DNA from 3 places in the Klebsiella sp. R445 genome. Region 2 is predicted to be linked to each of the others. Evidence: predicted binding sites of a transcription regulator. Region 2 holds the regulator's gene; each other region holds the start of a gene.
The links. The regulator Fur, encoded in region 2, represses iron uptake genes when iron is present. The targets are predictions, from matches to a motif close to ATAATAATGAGAACNACTATCAA.

Region 1 (4,716 bases), 1.5 Mb from region 2:
CAGCAGCAGCGGCTTTTCCGGGCGCTGATGGCGTTTAACGCGGATGCGGGTCACCGTCTGCGCCAGGCTTTCGGTAAGGTGCAGGAAGACTTCCGGCTGTAGCGCCTCGGGGATCCCCTGGCGCTGGTTGTCGACGCTGACCTCATAACCACTGCCGGCCAGATCGTCGCTCAGCGCTGGGCTAAACTGTCCGTCGATAAACACCAGACGCCAGGCATCCAGCGCCAGCGCGCGTTCGTCACGCTGCGCCGCGCTGAAGTCGCCGGGCTGCAGGGCCACGAAGGTATCGTTGCACAGCGCCTCCAGCGGCGTATATTTCCACTCTTCATGTTTGCGCGTCGGCAGGCCAAGACGCAGCACCTGCTGGAGATGCTGGCGGGCCTCTGGGGTGCGCTGTGCGCCCTGTGCCTCAAACAGATGGTGCCACTGCTGCAATGTGTTACTGCTGTTCGGTAAGCCAGCCATAGCCCTGCTCCTCCAGCTGTTTGACCAGCGTAAAATCACCGGATTTGACGATCCGCCCTTGATAGAGCACGTGAACAAAGTCGGGCTTGATATAGTCGAGAATACGCTGGTAGTGCGTCACAATAATAAACGCGCGCTTGCCGTCACGAAGCGCGTTGACGCCTTCAGAGACGATTTTCAGGGCATCGATGTCCAGCCCGGAATCGGACTCATCAAGGATGCACAGCTCCGGTTCCAGCACCGCCATTTGCAGGATGTCATTACGCTTTTTCTCGCCGCCGGAGAAACCGACGTTGACCGAGCGGGTCAGTAAATCTTCCGGCATCTTCAGCAACTGAATCTTCTCTTCCATCAGGTCCTGGAAGTCGAAACGGTCCAGCGCCTCCTGACCACGATATTCGCGTACCGCGTTGAGCGCGGTTTGCAGGAAGAACTGGTTGCTGACGCCGGGGATTTCGACCGGGTACTGGAAGGCCATGAAGATCCCTTCGCCCGCGCGATCTTCCGGCGCGAGGCTCAGCAGATCTTTGCCTTTAAACTCCACGCTACCGCCGGTGACTTCATAGTCTTCCCGTCCGGCAAGGGTCGCGGAGAGCGTACTTTTCCCGGAGCCGTTCGGCCCCATAATGGCATGCACTTCGCCAGGACGGATTTCCAGATCCAGGCCACGCAGGATCGATTTGTCTTCAACGGCAACCTGCAAGTTTTTAATACTTAACATCTTGTTTCCCTTAATTCGTGTCGCCTGGCGCTTAGCCGACGCTGTGTTCCAGACTGATAGCCAGCAGTTTTTGCGCCTCGACGGCAAATTCCAGCGGCAGTTCTGAGAAGACGTCTTTACAGAAGCCGTTGACGATCATCGAGATAGCATCATCTTCGCTGATCCCGCGCTGCAGGCAGTAGAACAGCTGGTCTTCGCCAATCCGCGACGTGGTCGCTTCGTGCTCAAGCTGTGCGCTGTTGTTGCGGCATTCAACGTACGGGAAGGTATGCGCCCCGCAGTCCGGCCCAATCAGCATCGAGTCACACTGGGTGAAGTTGCGCGCATTGGTGGCGGTGGGCATGATTTTCACCAGCCCCCGGTAGCTGTTCTGGCTCTTCCCGGCGGAGATCCCTTTCGAGATGATCGTCGAGCGGGTGTTTTTGCCGATATGAATCATTTTGGTGCCGGTGTCCGCCTGCTGGTGACCGCTGGTCAGGGCGACGGAGAAGAATTCGCCGATCGAGTTATCGCCGCGCAGAATGCAGCTCGGGTACTTCCAGGTGATGGCGGAACCGGTCTCGGACTGCGTCCACGACATTTTGCTGTTCTCGCCTTCGCACAGTGCGCGCTTGGTGACGAAGTTGAGGATCCCGCCGGTGTTGTTATCCCCGGGGAACCAGTTCTGCACCGTGGAATATTTCACTTCGGCGTCTTTGTGAATAATCACTTCGACCACCGCCGCGTGCAGCTGATAGCTGTCGCGCACCGGCGCCGAGCAGCCTTCGATATAGCTGACGTAGCTCCCCTCATCGGCCACCAGGATAGTTCGTTCGAACTGGCCGGTTTTTTCGGCGTTAATACGGAAGTAGGTGGACAGCTCCATCGGGCAGCGAACGCCTTTTGGCACGTAGATAAAGGTGCCGTCAGAGGCCACCGCCGCATTCAGCGCGGCAAAGAAGTTGTCGTTGCTCGGTACCACGGTCCCGAGATACTTTTTCACCAGTTCCGGGTGGTCGTGGATCGCCTCCCCGAACGAGCAGAAGATAATCCCCTGCTCCGCCAGTTTTTCGCGATAGGTGGTCGCCACCGATACCGAGTCAAAAATCGCGTCAACCGCCACTTCTCGCCCTTCACGGACCGGGACGCCCAGCAGATTGAAGGCCTCTTCCACCTCCTGCGTCAGGTAGGCCGCCGGGCCGGTTTGCTGCACCGCACCGGGCTCGGATGCGCAGGTGTCATCGCAGTTACCGCAGGACGGTGCGGAGTAATAGCTGTAATCCTGATAATTCAGTTGCTCATACTGCGCTTTCAGCCAGTGCGGCTCTTCCATCTCCAGCCAGGCGTTAAACGCGCGCAGGCGGAACTCGAGCATCCACTCGGGCTCATTACGACGGGCGGAGATGGCGCGCACCACCTCTTCATTAATGCCTTTCGCCAGCTCATCGGTTTTTAGTTGGGTAAAAAAACCTTCTTTATAATTCAGTGAGCCGTCGGACCAGGTTTTGACATCGTCAGTTGCTTCAGTATTACGAGACATAATTACTCCGCCTGAACCCCAAAGCTTTCACCGCAACCACATTCGTGCTGCGCTTTTGGGTTATGAAACTTAAAGATTTCATTTAATCCTTCCCGGACGTAATCCAGCTCCGTGCCATCGATAAACGGCATGGCCTGCAGCGGCGCCCACAGCTTCGCGCCATCACGTTCAAACAACAGATCGTCTTTCGCCGGTTCGGCAATTAGTTCGAGTACGTAGGCAAATCCGGCACAGCCGCTGGTTTTAATCCCCAAACGCAGGCCTTGCTTGTCGGGCTGCTTCGTCACCAAATCACGAATATGGGCAGCGGCGGTCGGGGTCATCATCAGACCACGCCAGCTAAACTCATCGGGATTGAAGGTTCCAGTATCTAATTCCATCGCTCTACCTCATTGGTTGGCGCCATCAGGGCATGCAGCTATGTTAATGATAACGATTATCACTTCAACCCAGCTGGAGAAGGGATATTCCCTGCTCTGATGCTTTTTTAGCGCTTTTTATAAGCATAGACCCTACCTTGCAGGTTAACAGCGGACTATTTACAAACTTAATTATTTGATAAATAACGATTTAGTGAGGCACTGCGTGGGGATTAGGGCGCAAGATAAAAGATGCATCGGAAATGCCTATTTTTGAAATAGAAAATGGCACCTTCTGTGAACAACAGACATAACAAAATCAATGAATTAATTGTGAATAACGTTTTTCAGTGGTTATTTCACCCCTTATCAACCAGAACAATCTATAAACACCGGTCGGGAAGATTGTCAGTTATCTGGAAAAATGAAGCGGCGATTCAGATAAATTCGGACAAAACCCTGGATTAAAGCGTATTAGTCTACTGGTAACTTGATGTACAATTCCCGCTTAAATTTCCTACAGTTTTCGGCCCAATGTCGTCGGAGTCACTGCTCACCCGGAGCTACGCAGTACAGAATGATAGATATCAGTATTATGTCGATGTGCATGGTAGTACTGCTGGTGATGAGCGTACTGCTGAACTAAATTAGCCCCCTTTCCGCTGTACGCCGCCAGGACTTCACATTCGTGATGAAATGAGGAGTTTTGGAGGATTCGCCCCCCGTGGGATTGTTCGCCAACCTGGTTATCTCTAAGCTTTCGCTCACATTCAAAATCTATATCCTAAATAGTTCGAGTTGCCTGTAGGCGACAACCTGAAGTATGGCGGGTATAAAGAGGTAACGAAGATGAAAAGAACGATTATTGCTCTGTTAGCCACCGTATCTGTTGTCGCCGCCAGCGCATTTGCGGCAGATAAAACCGAGAGTCCAGCCCCAGCCGACCATTATGCCGGTCAGCCGATGATGGATATGCCCCAGGGCCGCGGCGCGATGCCCATGCCTTTACCGCCATTCCCACCGAGAAAGCCGGTGATATTCTCCGCCACCGTCGCCACCGACAACCCGGCTGAGACCATTAACAAACTGACTCCGCTGATCCCGACGGATAAAGCCAAACATTATGAAGTACGTGTGGAAGTGGTTCCCGTCCCTGATATGCCGGAACGCGGCTGAATTCATTCACTGACCTAATCTTTGAAGACAAAAAAAGCTGCCGGTGTTGAGGGCAGCTTTTTATTTTACGTCTGGCTTCGTGCTACAAATCTTTATCCTCGTGGCAACCTGCGCCGAGGACGCATGAATGACGACGGGATATTAACTTTTAATCTTTCTGTAGATAAACAGTACAACTAATGCACCAATGACCGCGACTGCAAAGCTGCCGAAATTAAATCCATCGACCTTGCCGAAGCCAAAAAATGTGCTAATCCAACCACCTACAACTGCACCGATAACCCCCAGAACGATAGTGACGATAAAGCCGCCGCCGTCTTTGCCTGGCATAATCCACTTAGCCAAAATACCGGCAATAAGACCAAAAATGATCCAGGAAATGATACCCATAGTTAACTCCGTCCTCTATGTTACTCACAAGTATATCGTTCTTAAATAGTAGCATAAATAACCTGAATGATTCATGAATTATATTT
Region 2 (4,716 bases):
TTTATCGGTCATTCGATGGGCGGTAAAGCGGTGATGGCGCTCAGCGCCGTGGCCGCCGATCGCATTGATGGCCTGGTCGCTATCGATATTGCCCCTGTGGATTATCACGTGCGTCGCCACGACGAAATTTTTGCCGCTATTAACGCCGTCACCGAAGCCGCCGCGACCTCTCGCCAGCAGGCAGCCGCCGTGATGCGCGAACATCTGCAGGAAGAAGGGGTGATTCAGTTCCTGCTGAAATCCTTCGTCGATGGCCAGTGGCGCTTTAATGTGCCGGTGCTATGGGACCAGTACCCGCATATTGTGGGCTGGGAACCTATTCCGGCGTGGCCGCATCCGGCGCTGTTTATCCCTGGCGGGAATTCACCTTACGTCACCGATGCCTATCGTAACACCCTGCTCGCCCAGTTCCCGCAGGCGCGGGCGCATGTGATTGCCGGGGCCGGCCACTGGGTCCATGCCGAGAAACCGGAGGCCGTTTTGCGCGCAATTCGCCGCTATCTGAGCACACGACAGGCCTAACTGGCTAAAAACTGCCCGACCGCGCAGCAGAATGCCCGCGGTCGTTGGCGCAGCGGTTCGCCTGATGTATTATGGCGCGCTATCTGTGTCGGCTATAGCCCGACAACCTGTTTCCCCGAAGTCACTCAGAATCATGGCAAAAGAACAAACGGACCGTACGACATTAGATTTGTTCGCAACCGAGCGGCGCCCGGGAAGACCAAAGACCAATCCGCTTGCGCGCGATGAACAACTGCGCATCAACAAACGTAATCAGCTCAAACGCGATAAAGTTCGCGGGCTGAAGCGTGTTGAGCTAAAACTCAACGCGGAGGCAGTAGACGCACTCAATGAGCTGGCGGAAGCACGCAATATGAACCGCAGCGATTTGATCGAAGAGATACTCATGACTCAGTTGGCTGCCCTGCATCGCCAGGATAAAGCCTGAAAATCCTCAAAAAAACGCTTTCATGTAGCAGAGTGTGCAGTCGGGCGTGATTGCTGTTTCCGCGCCCGCGCCTGTTCTGCTATGATTGCCGTTATCTGCGGGCATTACGCCACTACCACATTATTAAGTTTCAAGAGGTTATTTTACTCATGGCAATCATCGGCATCTTTTTTGGCAGCGACACGGGCAACACCGAGAATATTGCAAAAATGATTCAGAAGCAGCTTGGTAAAGATGTTGCTGATGTTCACGACATTGCCAAGAGCAGCAAAGAAGATCTGGAAGCCTACGACATTCTGCTGCTCGGCATTCCTACCTGGTACTACGGTGAAGCGCAGTGCGACTGGGACGATTTCTTCCCGACGCTGGAAGAGGTCGACTTCAACGGTAAACTGGCTGCACTGTTTGGCTGCGGCGACCAGGAAGACTATGCAGAATATTTCTGTGATGCATTAGGCACCATTCGCGACATTATCGAGCCGCGCGGCGCCACTATCGTGGGTCACTGGCCGACGGCGGGCTACCATTTTGAAGCCTCTAAAGGCCTGGCGGATGACGACCACTTCGTCGGTCTGGCTATCGATGAAGATCGCCAGCCTGAATTGACCAACGAACGTGTCTCTCAGTGGGTGAAGCAGATTTCTGAAGAGCTGCACCTCGAAGAAATCAAAAACGCATAATGATAAAACGGCGTTACCTTATGGTTTCGCCGCTTTGATAGGTAAAAGCAATAAAACTAATAGCTACAAGTTTTTAACTTTTAACCACATATCTGTACAATGTCCTCTGATTCGATGAGGTCAGGTGACGCAGTTTGTAACTGGCACCTCGTTTTTAACAGCATACAAGGCACGATGCTTGCGGTTTTCATTTCAACATGGCAGTTCTATAATGAGACGCATTACATCGGGTGATTCTCTGTATTACTTCCGCTGATGGAAGTAGATCGATTAGCAACAGGACAGATTCCGCATGACTGACAACAATACCGCATTAAAGAAGGCTGGCCTGAAAGTCACACTTCCACGATTAAAAATCCTGGAAGTTTTACAGGAACCGGATAACCATCACGTCAGTGCGGAAGATTTATACAAACGCCTGATCGACATGGGTGAAGAAATTGGTCTGGCTACCGTATACCGCGTACTGAACCAGTTTGATGATGCTGGCATTGTTACCCGCCATAATTTCGAAGGCGGTAAATCTGTTTTCGAACTGACGCAGCAGCATCATCACGATCACCTTATTTGCCTCGATTGTGGCAAAGTGATCGAGTTCAGTGATGACTCTATTGAAGCGCGCCAGCGTGAAATCGCTACCCGTCACGGCATTCGTCTGACCAACCACAGCCTGTACCTGTACGGCCACTGTGCAGAAGGCGACTGCCGCGAAGATGAGCATGCACACGACGCGGTGGAAAAATAAGTTTCCCGCCGCGCAAACAGCAAAAAGCCAACCTGACGGTTGGCTTTTTTTATGCGCTGATGGCAGAAGGCTATCAGGGCTTGGTATTGTTGCTGCGGATCTCTTTCCAGATCTGGTCGCAACGCGCTTTCACGGCCTGATCGTTGCCGGTGCGGGTCGCCAGAATACACTGCTGGTAATCGAGGACACGCACGCTTTCCTGATTTGCGAACTGCTGATGCTGCTTATCTTCTTTCAGCACATCCAGCACGCTCTGGCAGGCCTGGACCTTGTCCGGGTTGCCTTCCGCGGTATTAATGCAGGCGCTGTAGGCATCTTTCAGTTTTGCATCTTCTTTCGGCGCGGGAGACTGCGTACAGGCTACCAACCCTGATGCCATTATCGCGATGAGCAACAGTTTTTTCATCATTAACCTCTCAGAGTTGCGGCAGGTTCAGGCCTGCCGCGACGGCATCAGAAAATAGTGAACGGGGCAATAACCATGAATTTCACGTCACGCTCATCCTGGAAGATGTTGCCATAACCACCGCTCCAGCTCGGGATATCGGAGTGGTTGTCGTATTGCGTGAAGTGCAGTTTGAACAACGTGCCTTTGGCGCGCCCGTCCTGGACGGTGTACATGGCATCCAGGCTGTAGGCCGACTCTTTCAGACGAGTATCCGCGTTGTAGTAAGCGTCCGGCGTAGACATTCTTCCCGGCTTAGCATCCCAGGCGTAAACGTATGATGCACCAAACGCCCAGCCCGGCATGTTCCAGTTTTTCATGTCATACATCGCGCCGAAGAACACCGCTTTTTCGCCGTTGGCGTTGAAGTCAGAGCGGTTATCCCACCACACATCAAGACGACCGTTGGACGACGCATAGGTCGGGGTCATACGCTGCAGGAAGTAACCCTGCTGGCCATCGGCTTTCACCCAGGTCCCTTCCAGACGCAGGTCGAGCACATCAGCGACCTTGTAACCGAAGGTCAATGCCTGCAGCCAGGCGGTACCGTCGTAAATATCGTTGCTGCCGCCGTTGCTGACTTTGTCACGCGTACCGTAGAACTGGTAGCTGGTGTTTAACGGCGTACCGGCAATATCAAATTTGTAGCTGGCTTTGGCAAAATACTGGTCGATATAACCTTCAGCCTGACCAAACGCCGCTTCCAGCACGAGGTCATTTTTAAAATCGTATTTGGCGCCCAGCGAGTGCAGATAATCGACTTTGGTTTTCTTGTCGTTCTGATAGAACTCATCCATTTCGATGTGCCATGGCGCTTTGTATTCGTTCGTCCACATGTAGGAGAAACTCAGCGCACCGGCGTCGCCGTAATCAAAATTGGCCCCGGCTTCAGCCCCCTGGTAAGTACCCGGCATAAAGCTCCAGTGCGGAGCCAGCAGCGTTTGCCCGGTTGGCTGGATATAACCGGCACGCGCCCATACCGGGCCATATTTAAATTTCGCCGCAGCCTTATACAGGCTGATCCCGCTCTTATCGCCAGAGTAATCTTCGTCATACGCTTTATTTCGTGAAGAGAAGGCAATTTCGTTCGGGTGTCCGCTCTCGCTGCTTTCCGCCATTTCGATGGCGGTAAAGGCCGCCACGTCAAGACCGAACATATCGGCAGCATAACCGGACTGGAAGTCGAGGTTGGCGTTCCAGGTGGAGTGAGAAAGGTTGGTTTTGTACTGATCGCCGTCGGTCACATCTTTACGGTCACGCTCACGCTGCCAGTAATAGATACCGCCGGTTAATGTGGAATCATCAATAAATCCTGCTGCGCTGGCCTGCGGGACAACGATCCAGCTCGACATCGCGGTGACGGCGGCAATAGCCAACGCCAGCGTACTACGTTTGCCACTAAACGTACGCATGTGCATATCCTCTTTGACGTTTTAAAAGCGGTGCCAAGGGCAAACCGCGAAAAAATAAATAAGACTGCTAAAAAGTGGAGCGGTAAAAATCCGCCTGACCACTATTGATAGACTATTTTTCGTGACGCGAATTATCAATCTCTTTCGCCGACCAAAGCTTAAGATTATGACAAAGCGCACATATTCCATTTCTTTTTGTTACAATATTAGGCGTCATACTTTTGTCGCTTAAGTAATTGCAAAATCAGGATAAAATAGAAAATGAAAGCGCTTACAATGGTTTTTCACGCCATAATCGCCGATAGACCAGGCGCGAAATTCAACCAGTTGCAAACAAGATTAATTCGCATCACGAAAATAACCGAACCCGCTTTCTTGAGCGTCGCTTCAGCGGGAATATTTGCCGTCCCCACCTCCCTTCGAAATTCAATGCTCTACAGTTAATCTCATCACTGTCTTATAAAAGTTATTCACACCATGCGTTT
Region 3 (4,716 bases), 1.4 Mb from region 2:
GCGCTATCGATATGCATATTTCGAATCTGCGTCGTAAGCTGCCGGAGCGCAAAGATGGTCATCCGTGGTTTAAAACCCTGCGTGGCCGAGGCTACCTGATGGTTTCAGCTTCATGATAGGAAGTTTAACCGCACGCATCTTCGCTATTTTCTGGCTTACGCTGGCACTGGTGTTGATGCTGGTTCTGATGTTGCCCAAGCTGGACTCGCGCCAGATGACCGAATTGCTGGAAAGCGAACAACGTCAGGGCATCATGATTGAACAGCACGTCGAAGCAGAACTGGCGACCGACCCGCCCAACGACCTGATGTGGTGGCGTCGTCTGTTCCGCGCGATCGATAAATGGGCCCCGCCGGGGCAGCGTTTGCTGCTGGTCACCAGCGAAGGGCGCGTTATCGGCGCAGAACGCAACGAAATGCAGATCATTCGCAACTTTATCGGCCAGGCCGATAATGCCGATCATCCGCAGAAAAAACGTTACGGCCGCCTGGAAATGGTTGGCCCGTTTTCCGTCAGGGATGGGGAAGATAATTACCAGCTTTATCTGATCCGCCCCGCCAGTACCTCCCAGTCAGACTTTATCAACCTGCTGTTCGACCGTCCGTTGCTTCTGCTCATCGTGACGATGCTGGTCAGTTCTCCCCTGCTTCTGTGGCTCGCATGGAGCCTGGCCAAGCCGGCGCGTAAGTTGAAAAACGCTGCCGATGAGGTCGCACAGGGTAACCTGCGTCAACATCCAGAGCTGGAAGCCGGCCCGCAGGAGTTTTTAGCCGCCGGGGCCAGTTTTAACCAGATGGTGACGGCGCTGGAACGCATGATGACCGGGCAGCAGCGCTTGTTATCCGATATTTCTCACGAGCTGCGTACCCCGCTCACTCGCCTGCAACTGGGAACCGCCCTGCTGCGTCGTCGCAGTGGCGAGAGCAAAGAGCTTGAGCGAATTGAGACCGAAGCCCACCGGCTGGACAGCATGATCAACGACCTGCTGGTGATGTCGCGCAACCAGGCGAACAACGCCCTGGTGAGCGAAACGGTGAAGGCGAATCAGCTGTGGGGTGAAGTGCTGGATAACGCAGCGTTTGAGGCCGAGCAGGTAGGGAAATCCTTCACGGTAGAGTATCCGCCAGGCCCCTGGCCGCTCTACGGCAACCCGAACGCTCTGGAAAGTGCGCTGGAAAACATTGTGCGTAACGCGCTGCGTTACTCGCATACCAAAATTTCAGTGAGCTTCTCCGTCGATAAAGACGGCATCACGATTAACGTTGATGACGACGGTCCAGGCGTTAGCCCGGAGGATCGCGAGCAGATATTCCGGCCGTTCTACCGCACCGACGAGGCGCGCGATCGCGAGTCTGGCGGCACCGGTCTGGGGCTGGCAATTGTCGAAGCGGCTATTCAGCAGCATCGGGGTTGGGTCAAGGCCGATGACAGCCCTCTGGGTGGATTGCGTTTAACGATTTGGCTGCCGTTGTACAAACGGACCTGATGAGGTCTCTCCCGGTGACACGGACATGTAGCCCGGACAGGCGCAGCGCGCCACCTCAGGGAACACGTCCGGCAAGGCTCTAATGGGGGGAATTATTCCCCCATAATCTCCGCGAATTGTCTTCTATCTGCCCGCTTAAACGCCGCTTCTGCATGGTGCGGGTCCAGCTCACCGACAGCCCCGCTGCAGATAGCAGACGATGATACTGCTCATCATCGAACGGCATATGCCAGGCAATGGCTCCGGCTTCGTAGACGCTCACATCACTGACCTGAGAGACCCGCTCCAGCGGCGCATCGCTGGAGACATGACCGCCCGCCACCACCCGATAGAGCCAGCCCGTTTTACCACTTTGCTGCATCCGCTGTGCCATATCGCTGATAGCAAAATGGAAGTTGAGTTTGAAGCAGGGTGAACGCGGCTGCGTGACCTGAATCAGCGCCTCGCCCCAACGAAAGATATCGCCAATGTGGACGTTATGCTCCGTCAGCCCTTCGGTAGAGAGGTTTTCGCCAAACGCCGGCGAGCAGAAAAGGTCGGCCTGTTCAGGAAACTCGCGGATCCAGTCGGCATAGTGTTCACGGGGATAGTGGCAAAGCGCGCGGTCCGGCCCGCCGTGAATTTTCTTTTCCGCCTGCTCATCACCTTCCAGGCCCAGCTCACCGAGGGTTAACTCGCCGTCGACCTGAATTTTTTTGATAGCGCTCGGGCGGCTGCCGGGAAAGTCGCGAACACGACCGATATAGACGTTGAGCGGATAGTGCATCTGCTGCTCCTTATGCCGATACAAAAAAAGCGAGTCATCAGACTCGCTTCTCAGTCAGCACAATGCAACCTTATTTTTTGGCGGCAAAACGCGCTGCAGCTTCGTCCCAGTTAACCACGTCCCAGAATGCTTTGATGTAGTCCGGGCGGCGGTTCTGGAATTTCAGGTAGTAAGCGTGTTCCCACACGTCCAGACCCACAATTGGGAAACCGGAAGCGCCAGAGATAGCTTCGCCCATCAGCGGGGAGTCCTGGTTAGCGGTAGAAACTACAGCCAGTTTATCGCCTTTCAGCACCAGCCACGCCCAGCCGGAGCCGAAACGGGTAGCTGCCGCTTTTTCAAATTCCGCTTTGAAGTTGTCAACGGAACCGAAATCGCGCTCGATAGCCGCTTTCAGGTCGCCCTGCAGAGTGGTACCGGTTTTCAGGCCTTTCCAGAACAGGCTGTGGTTCGCGTGACCGCCGGCGTTGTTACGCAGAACGCCTTTTTTGTCAGCCGGCAGCTGATCCAGTTTGGTGATCAGCTCTTCAGCGGACAGGCTAGCGAATTCCGGCAGGCTCTCCAGCGCAGCGTTAGCATTGTTAACGTAGGCCTGGTGGTGCTTAGAGTGATGGATTTCCATCGTCTGCTTGTCAAAGTGCGGTTCCAGGGCGTCATAAGCGTACGGCAGGGCTGGCAGTGTATAACTCATAATCATCTCCATTATTGTCGAGCGGCAGGAAGTGTTAATGCCGCGTAAGCAGTTGGTTCATTATAGTTAATTAAATGATATTGAAAACGCTTATCAATGCCGTATTTTTAATAAGGTTATAACAGTCAGTTATAGATGTATTTTTGTGATATAGAACAACTAATTAAGTTTTTGGTTGCCAGGATTAAGCGTCTGATGGCAACAGATTAAAGGCGGGAAAACTGACCGATTTTTACACTCATTGGGTCGGAAGAAGATTTATCCGATAAAAAATAGATGAGGATAAAATCAATGAATCACGCGATTACGATGGGTATTTTTTGGCATTTGATAGGTGCGGCCAGTGCAGCCTGTTTCTATGCTCCGTTCAAGAAAGTTAAACATTGGTCATGGGAAACCATGTGGTCGATTGGCGGAATTGTCTCCTGGCTGATCCTGCCCTGGGCCATCAGCGCCATGCTGCTCCCCGATTTTTGGGCCTATTACGGCTCGTTTGATGCCTCCACGCTTCTGCCCGTCTTCCTTTTCGGCGCAATGTGGGGTATCGGCAATATCAACTATGGCCTGACCATGCGCTATCTCGGCATGTCGATGGGGATCGGTATCGCCATTGGCATTACGTTGATTGTCGGCACGCTAATGACCCCAATCCTCAACGGTCAATTCGATGTCTTAATTAACACCAAAGGCGGCCAGATGACGCTGCTCGGCGTGCTGGTTGCGGTAATTGGCGTGGGGATAGTCACCCGCGCAGGCCAGCTCAAAGAGCGCAAAATGGGCATCAAAGCTGAGGACTTCAACCTGAAAAAGGGGCTGGTACTGGCGGTAATGTGCGGTATTTTCTCGGCCGGTATGTCCTTTGCGATGAACGCCGCCAAGCCGATGCATGAAGCCGCCGCCGCGCTCGGCGTTGACCCACTTTACACTGCGCTGCCAAGCTACGTGGTGATTATGGGCGGCGGCGCGCTGGTCAACCTCGGTTTCTGCTTTATTCGCCTGGCCAAAGTGAAAAATCTGTCGATCAAAGCCGACTTCTCGCTGGCGAAACCGCTCATCATCAGCAATATCCTGCTTTCCGCATTGGGCGGCCTGATGTGGTACCTGCAGTTCTTCTTCTACGCCTGGGGCCACGCCAGCATTCCGGCGCAGTACGACTACATGAGCTGGATGCTGCATATGAGCTTCTATGTCCTGTGCGGCGGCCTGGTAGGGCTGGTGCTGAAAGAGTGGAGCAACGCCGGTCGTCGCCCGGTTGGCGTGCTAAGCCTCGGCTGCGTGGTGATTATCATCTCCGCCAATATCGTTGGGCTGGGAATGGCGAACTAGCTTTGTTATGCGGCAGTGCGACTGCGCTGCCGCCACTGCCCCGGCGTCATGCCAATCTCACGGTTAAACACCACCGAAAAGTAGTTACTGTCTTCAAAGCCACACTGCATCGCTACTTCGCCAATCAGGCGTTCAGTATGCTGCAATAAGTATTGGGCGTGGCAAATCCGCAGCTGACGCAGGTAGTGGTTGATGGTCATTCCCGTCTGCTGACGAAACTGCTGGCGTAGCGCCCGTTCGCTGCACCCTTCCCGCTCACAAAATTTATCCAGAAAGAAAGGACGGTTCAGGCTGCCCGCCAGCTTGGTAAGCAGCTTATCAAGCAACGCTTCGCTTTGGGTTGCCGCCAGATTATCGGTGGCGTAGCGGTAACGCTGGAGAATAAGCACCAGTTGGGCAAACAGCAGCTCCGCCATATTATTGGCCTGCGCATCGCTGCGGCTACTC

Region 1: a site for Fur is predicted at 3,126-3,148, ahead of sufA (Fe-S cluster assembly scaffold SufA). Genes of this name have one in related genera too.
Region 3: a site for Fur is predicted at 3,018-3,040, ahead of sodA (superoxide dismutase [Mn]). Genes of this name have one in related genera too.

Annotation. Positions count from the first base shown of each region.
Region 1 is NZ_CP180446.1:106,991-111,706, reverse strand. Features, by position in the region: gene sufD (Fe-S cluster assembly protein SufD) at 1-465, opposite strand, end outside; gene sufC (Fe-S cluster assembly ATPase SufC) at 440-1,186, opposite strand; gene sufB (Fe-S cluster assembly protein SufB) at 1,218-2,705, opposite strand; gene sufA (Fe-S cluster assembly scaffold SufA) at 2,708-3,085, opposite strand; gene ACMYSN_RS00490 (hypothetical protein) at 3,914-4,240, shown strand; gene ACMYSN_RS00485 (GlsB/YeaQ/YmgE family stress response membrane protein) at 4,382-4,630, opposite strand.
Region 2 is NZ_CP180446.1:1,652,239-1,656,954, forward strand. Features, by position in the region: gene ybfF (esterase) at 1-522, shown strand, start outside; gene ybfE (LexA regulated protein) at 656-949, shown strand; gene fldA (flavodoxin) at 1,099-1,629, shown strand; gene fur (ferric iron uptake transcriptional regulator) at 1,922-2,374, shown strand; gene ACMYSN_RS07715 (ChiQ/YbfN family lipoprotein) at 2,448-2,780, opposite strand; gene chiP (chitoporin ChiP) at 2,828-4,231, opposite strand; gene ACMYSN_RS07725 (DUF1345 domain-containing protein) at 4,709-4,716, shown strand, end outside.
Region 3 is NZ_CP180446.1:3,072,857-3,077,572, forward strand. Features, by position in the region: gene cpxR (envelope stress response regulator transcription factor CpxR) at 1-116, shown strand, start outside; gene cpxA (envelope stress sensor histidine kinase CpxA) at 113-1,486, shown strand; gene yiiM (MOSC domain-containing protein) at 1,566-2,252, opposite strand; gene sodA (superoxide dismutase [Mn]) at 2,323-2,943, opposite strand; gene rhaT (L-rhamnose-proton symporter family protein) at 3,235-4,269, shown strand; gene rhaR (HTH-type transcriptional activator RhaR) at 4,275-4,716, opposite strand, start outside.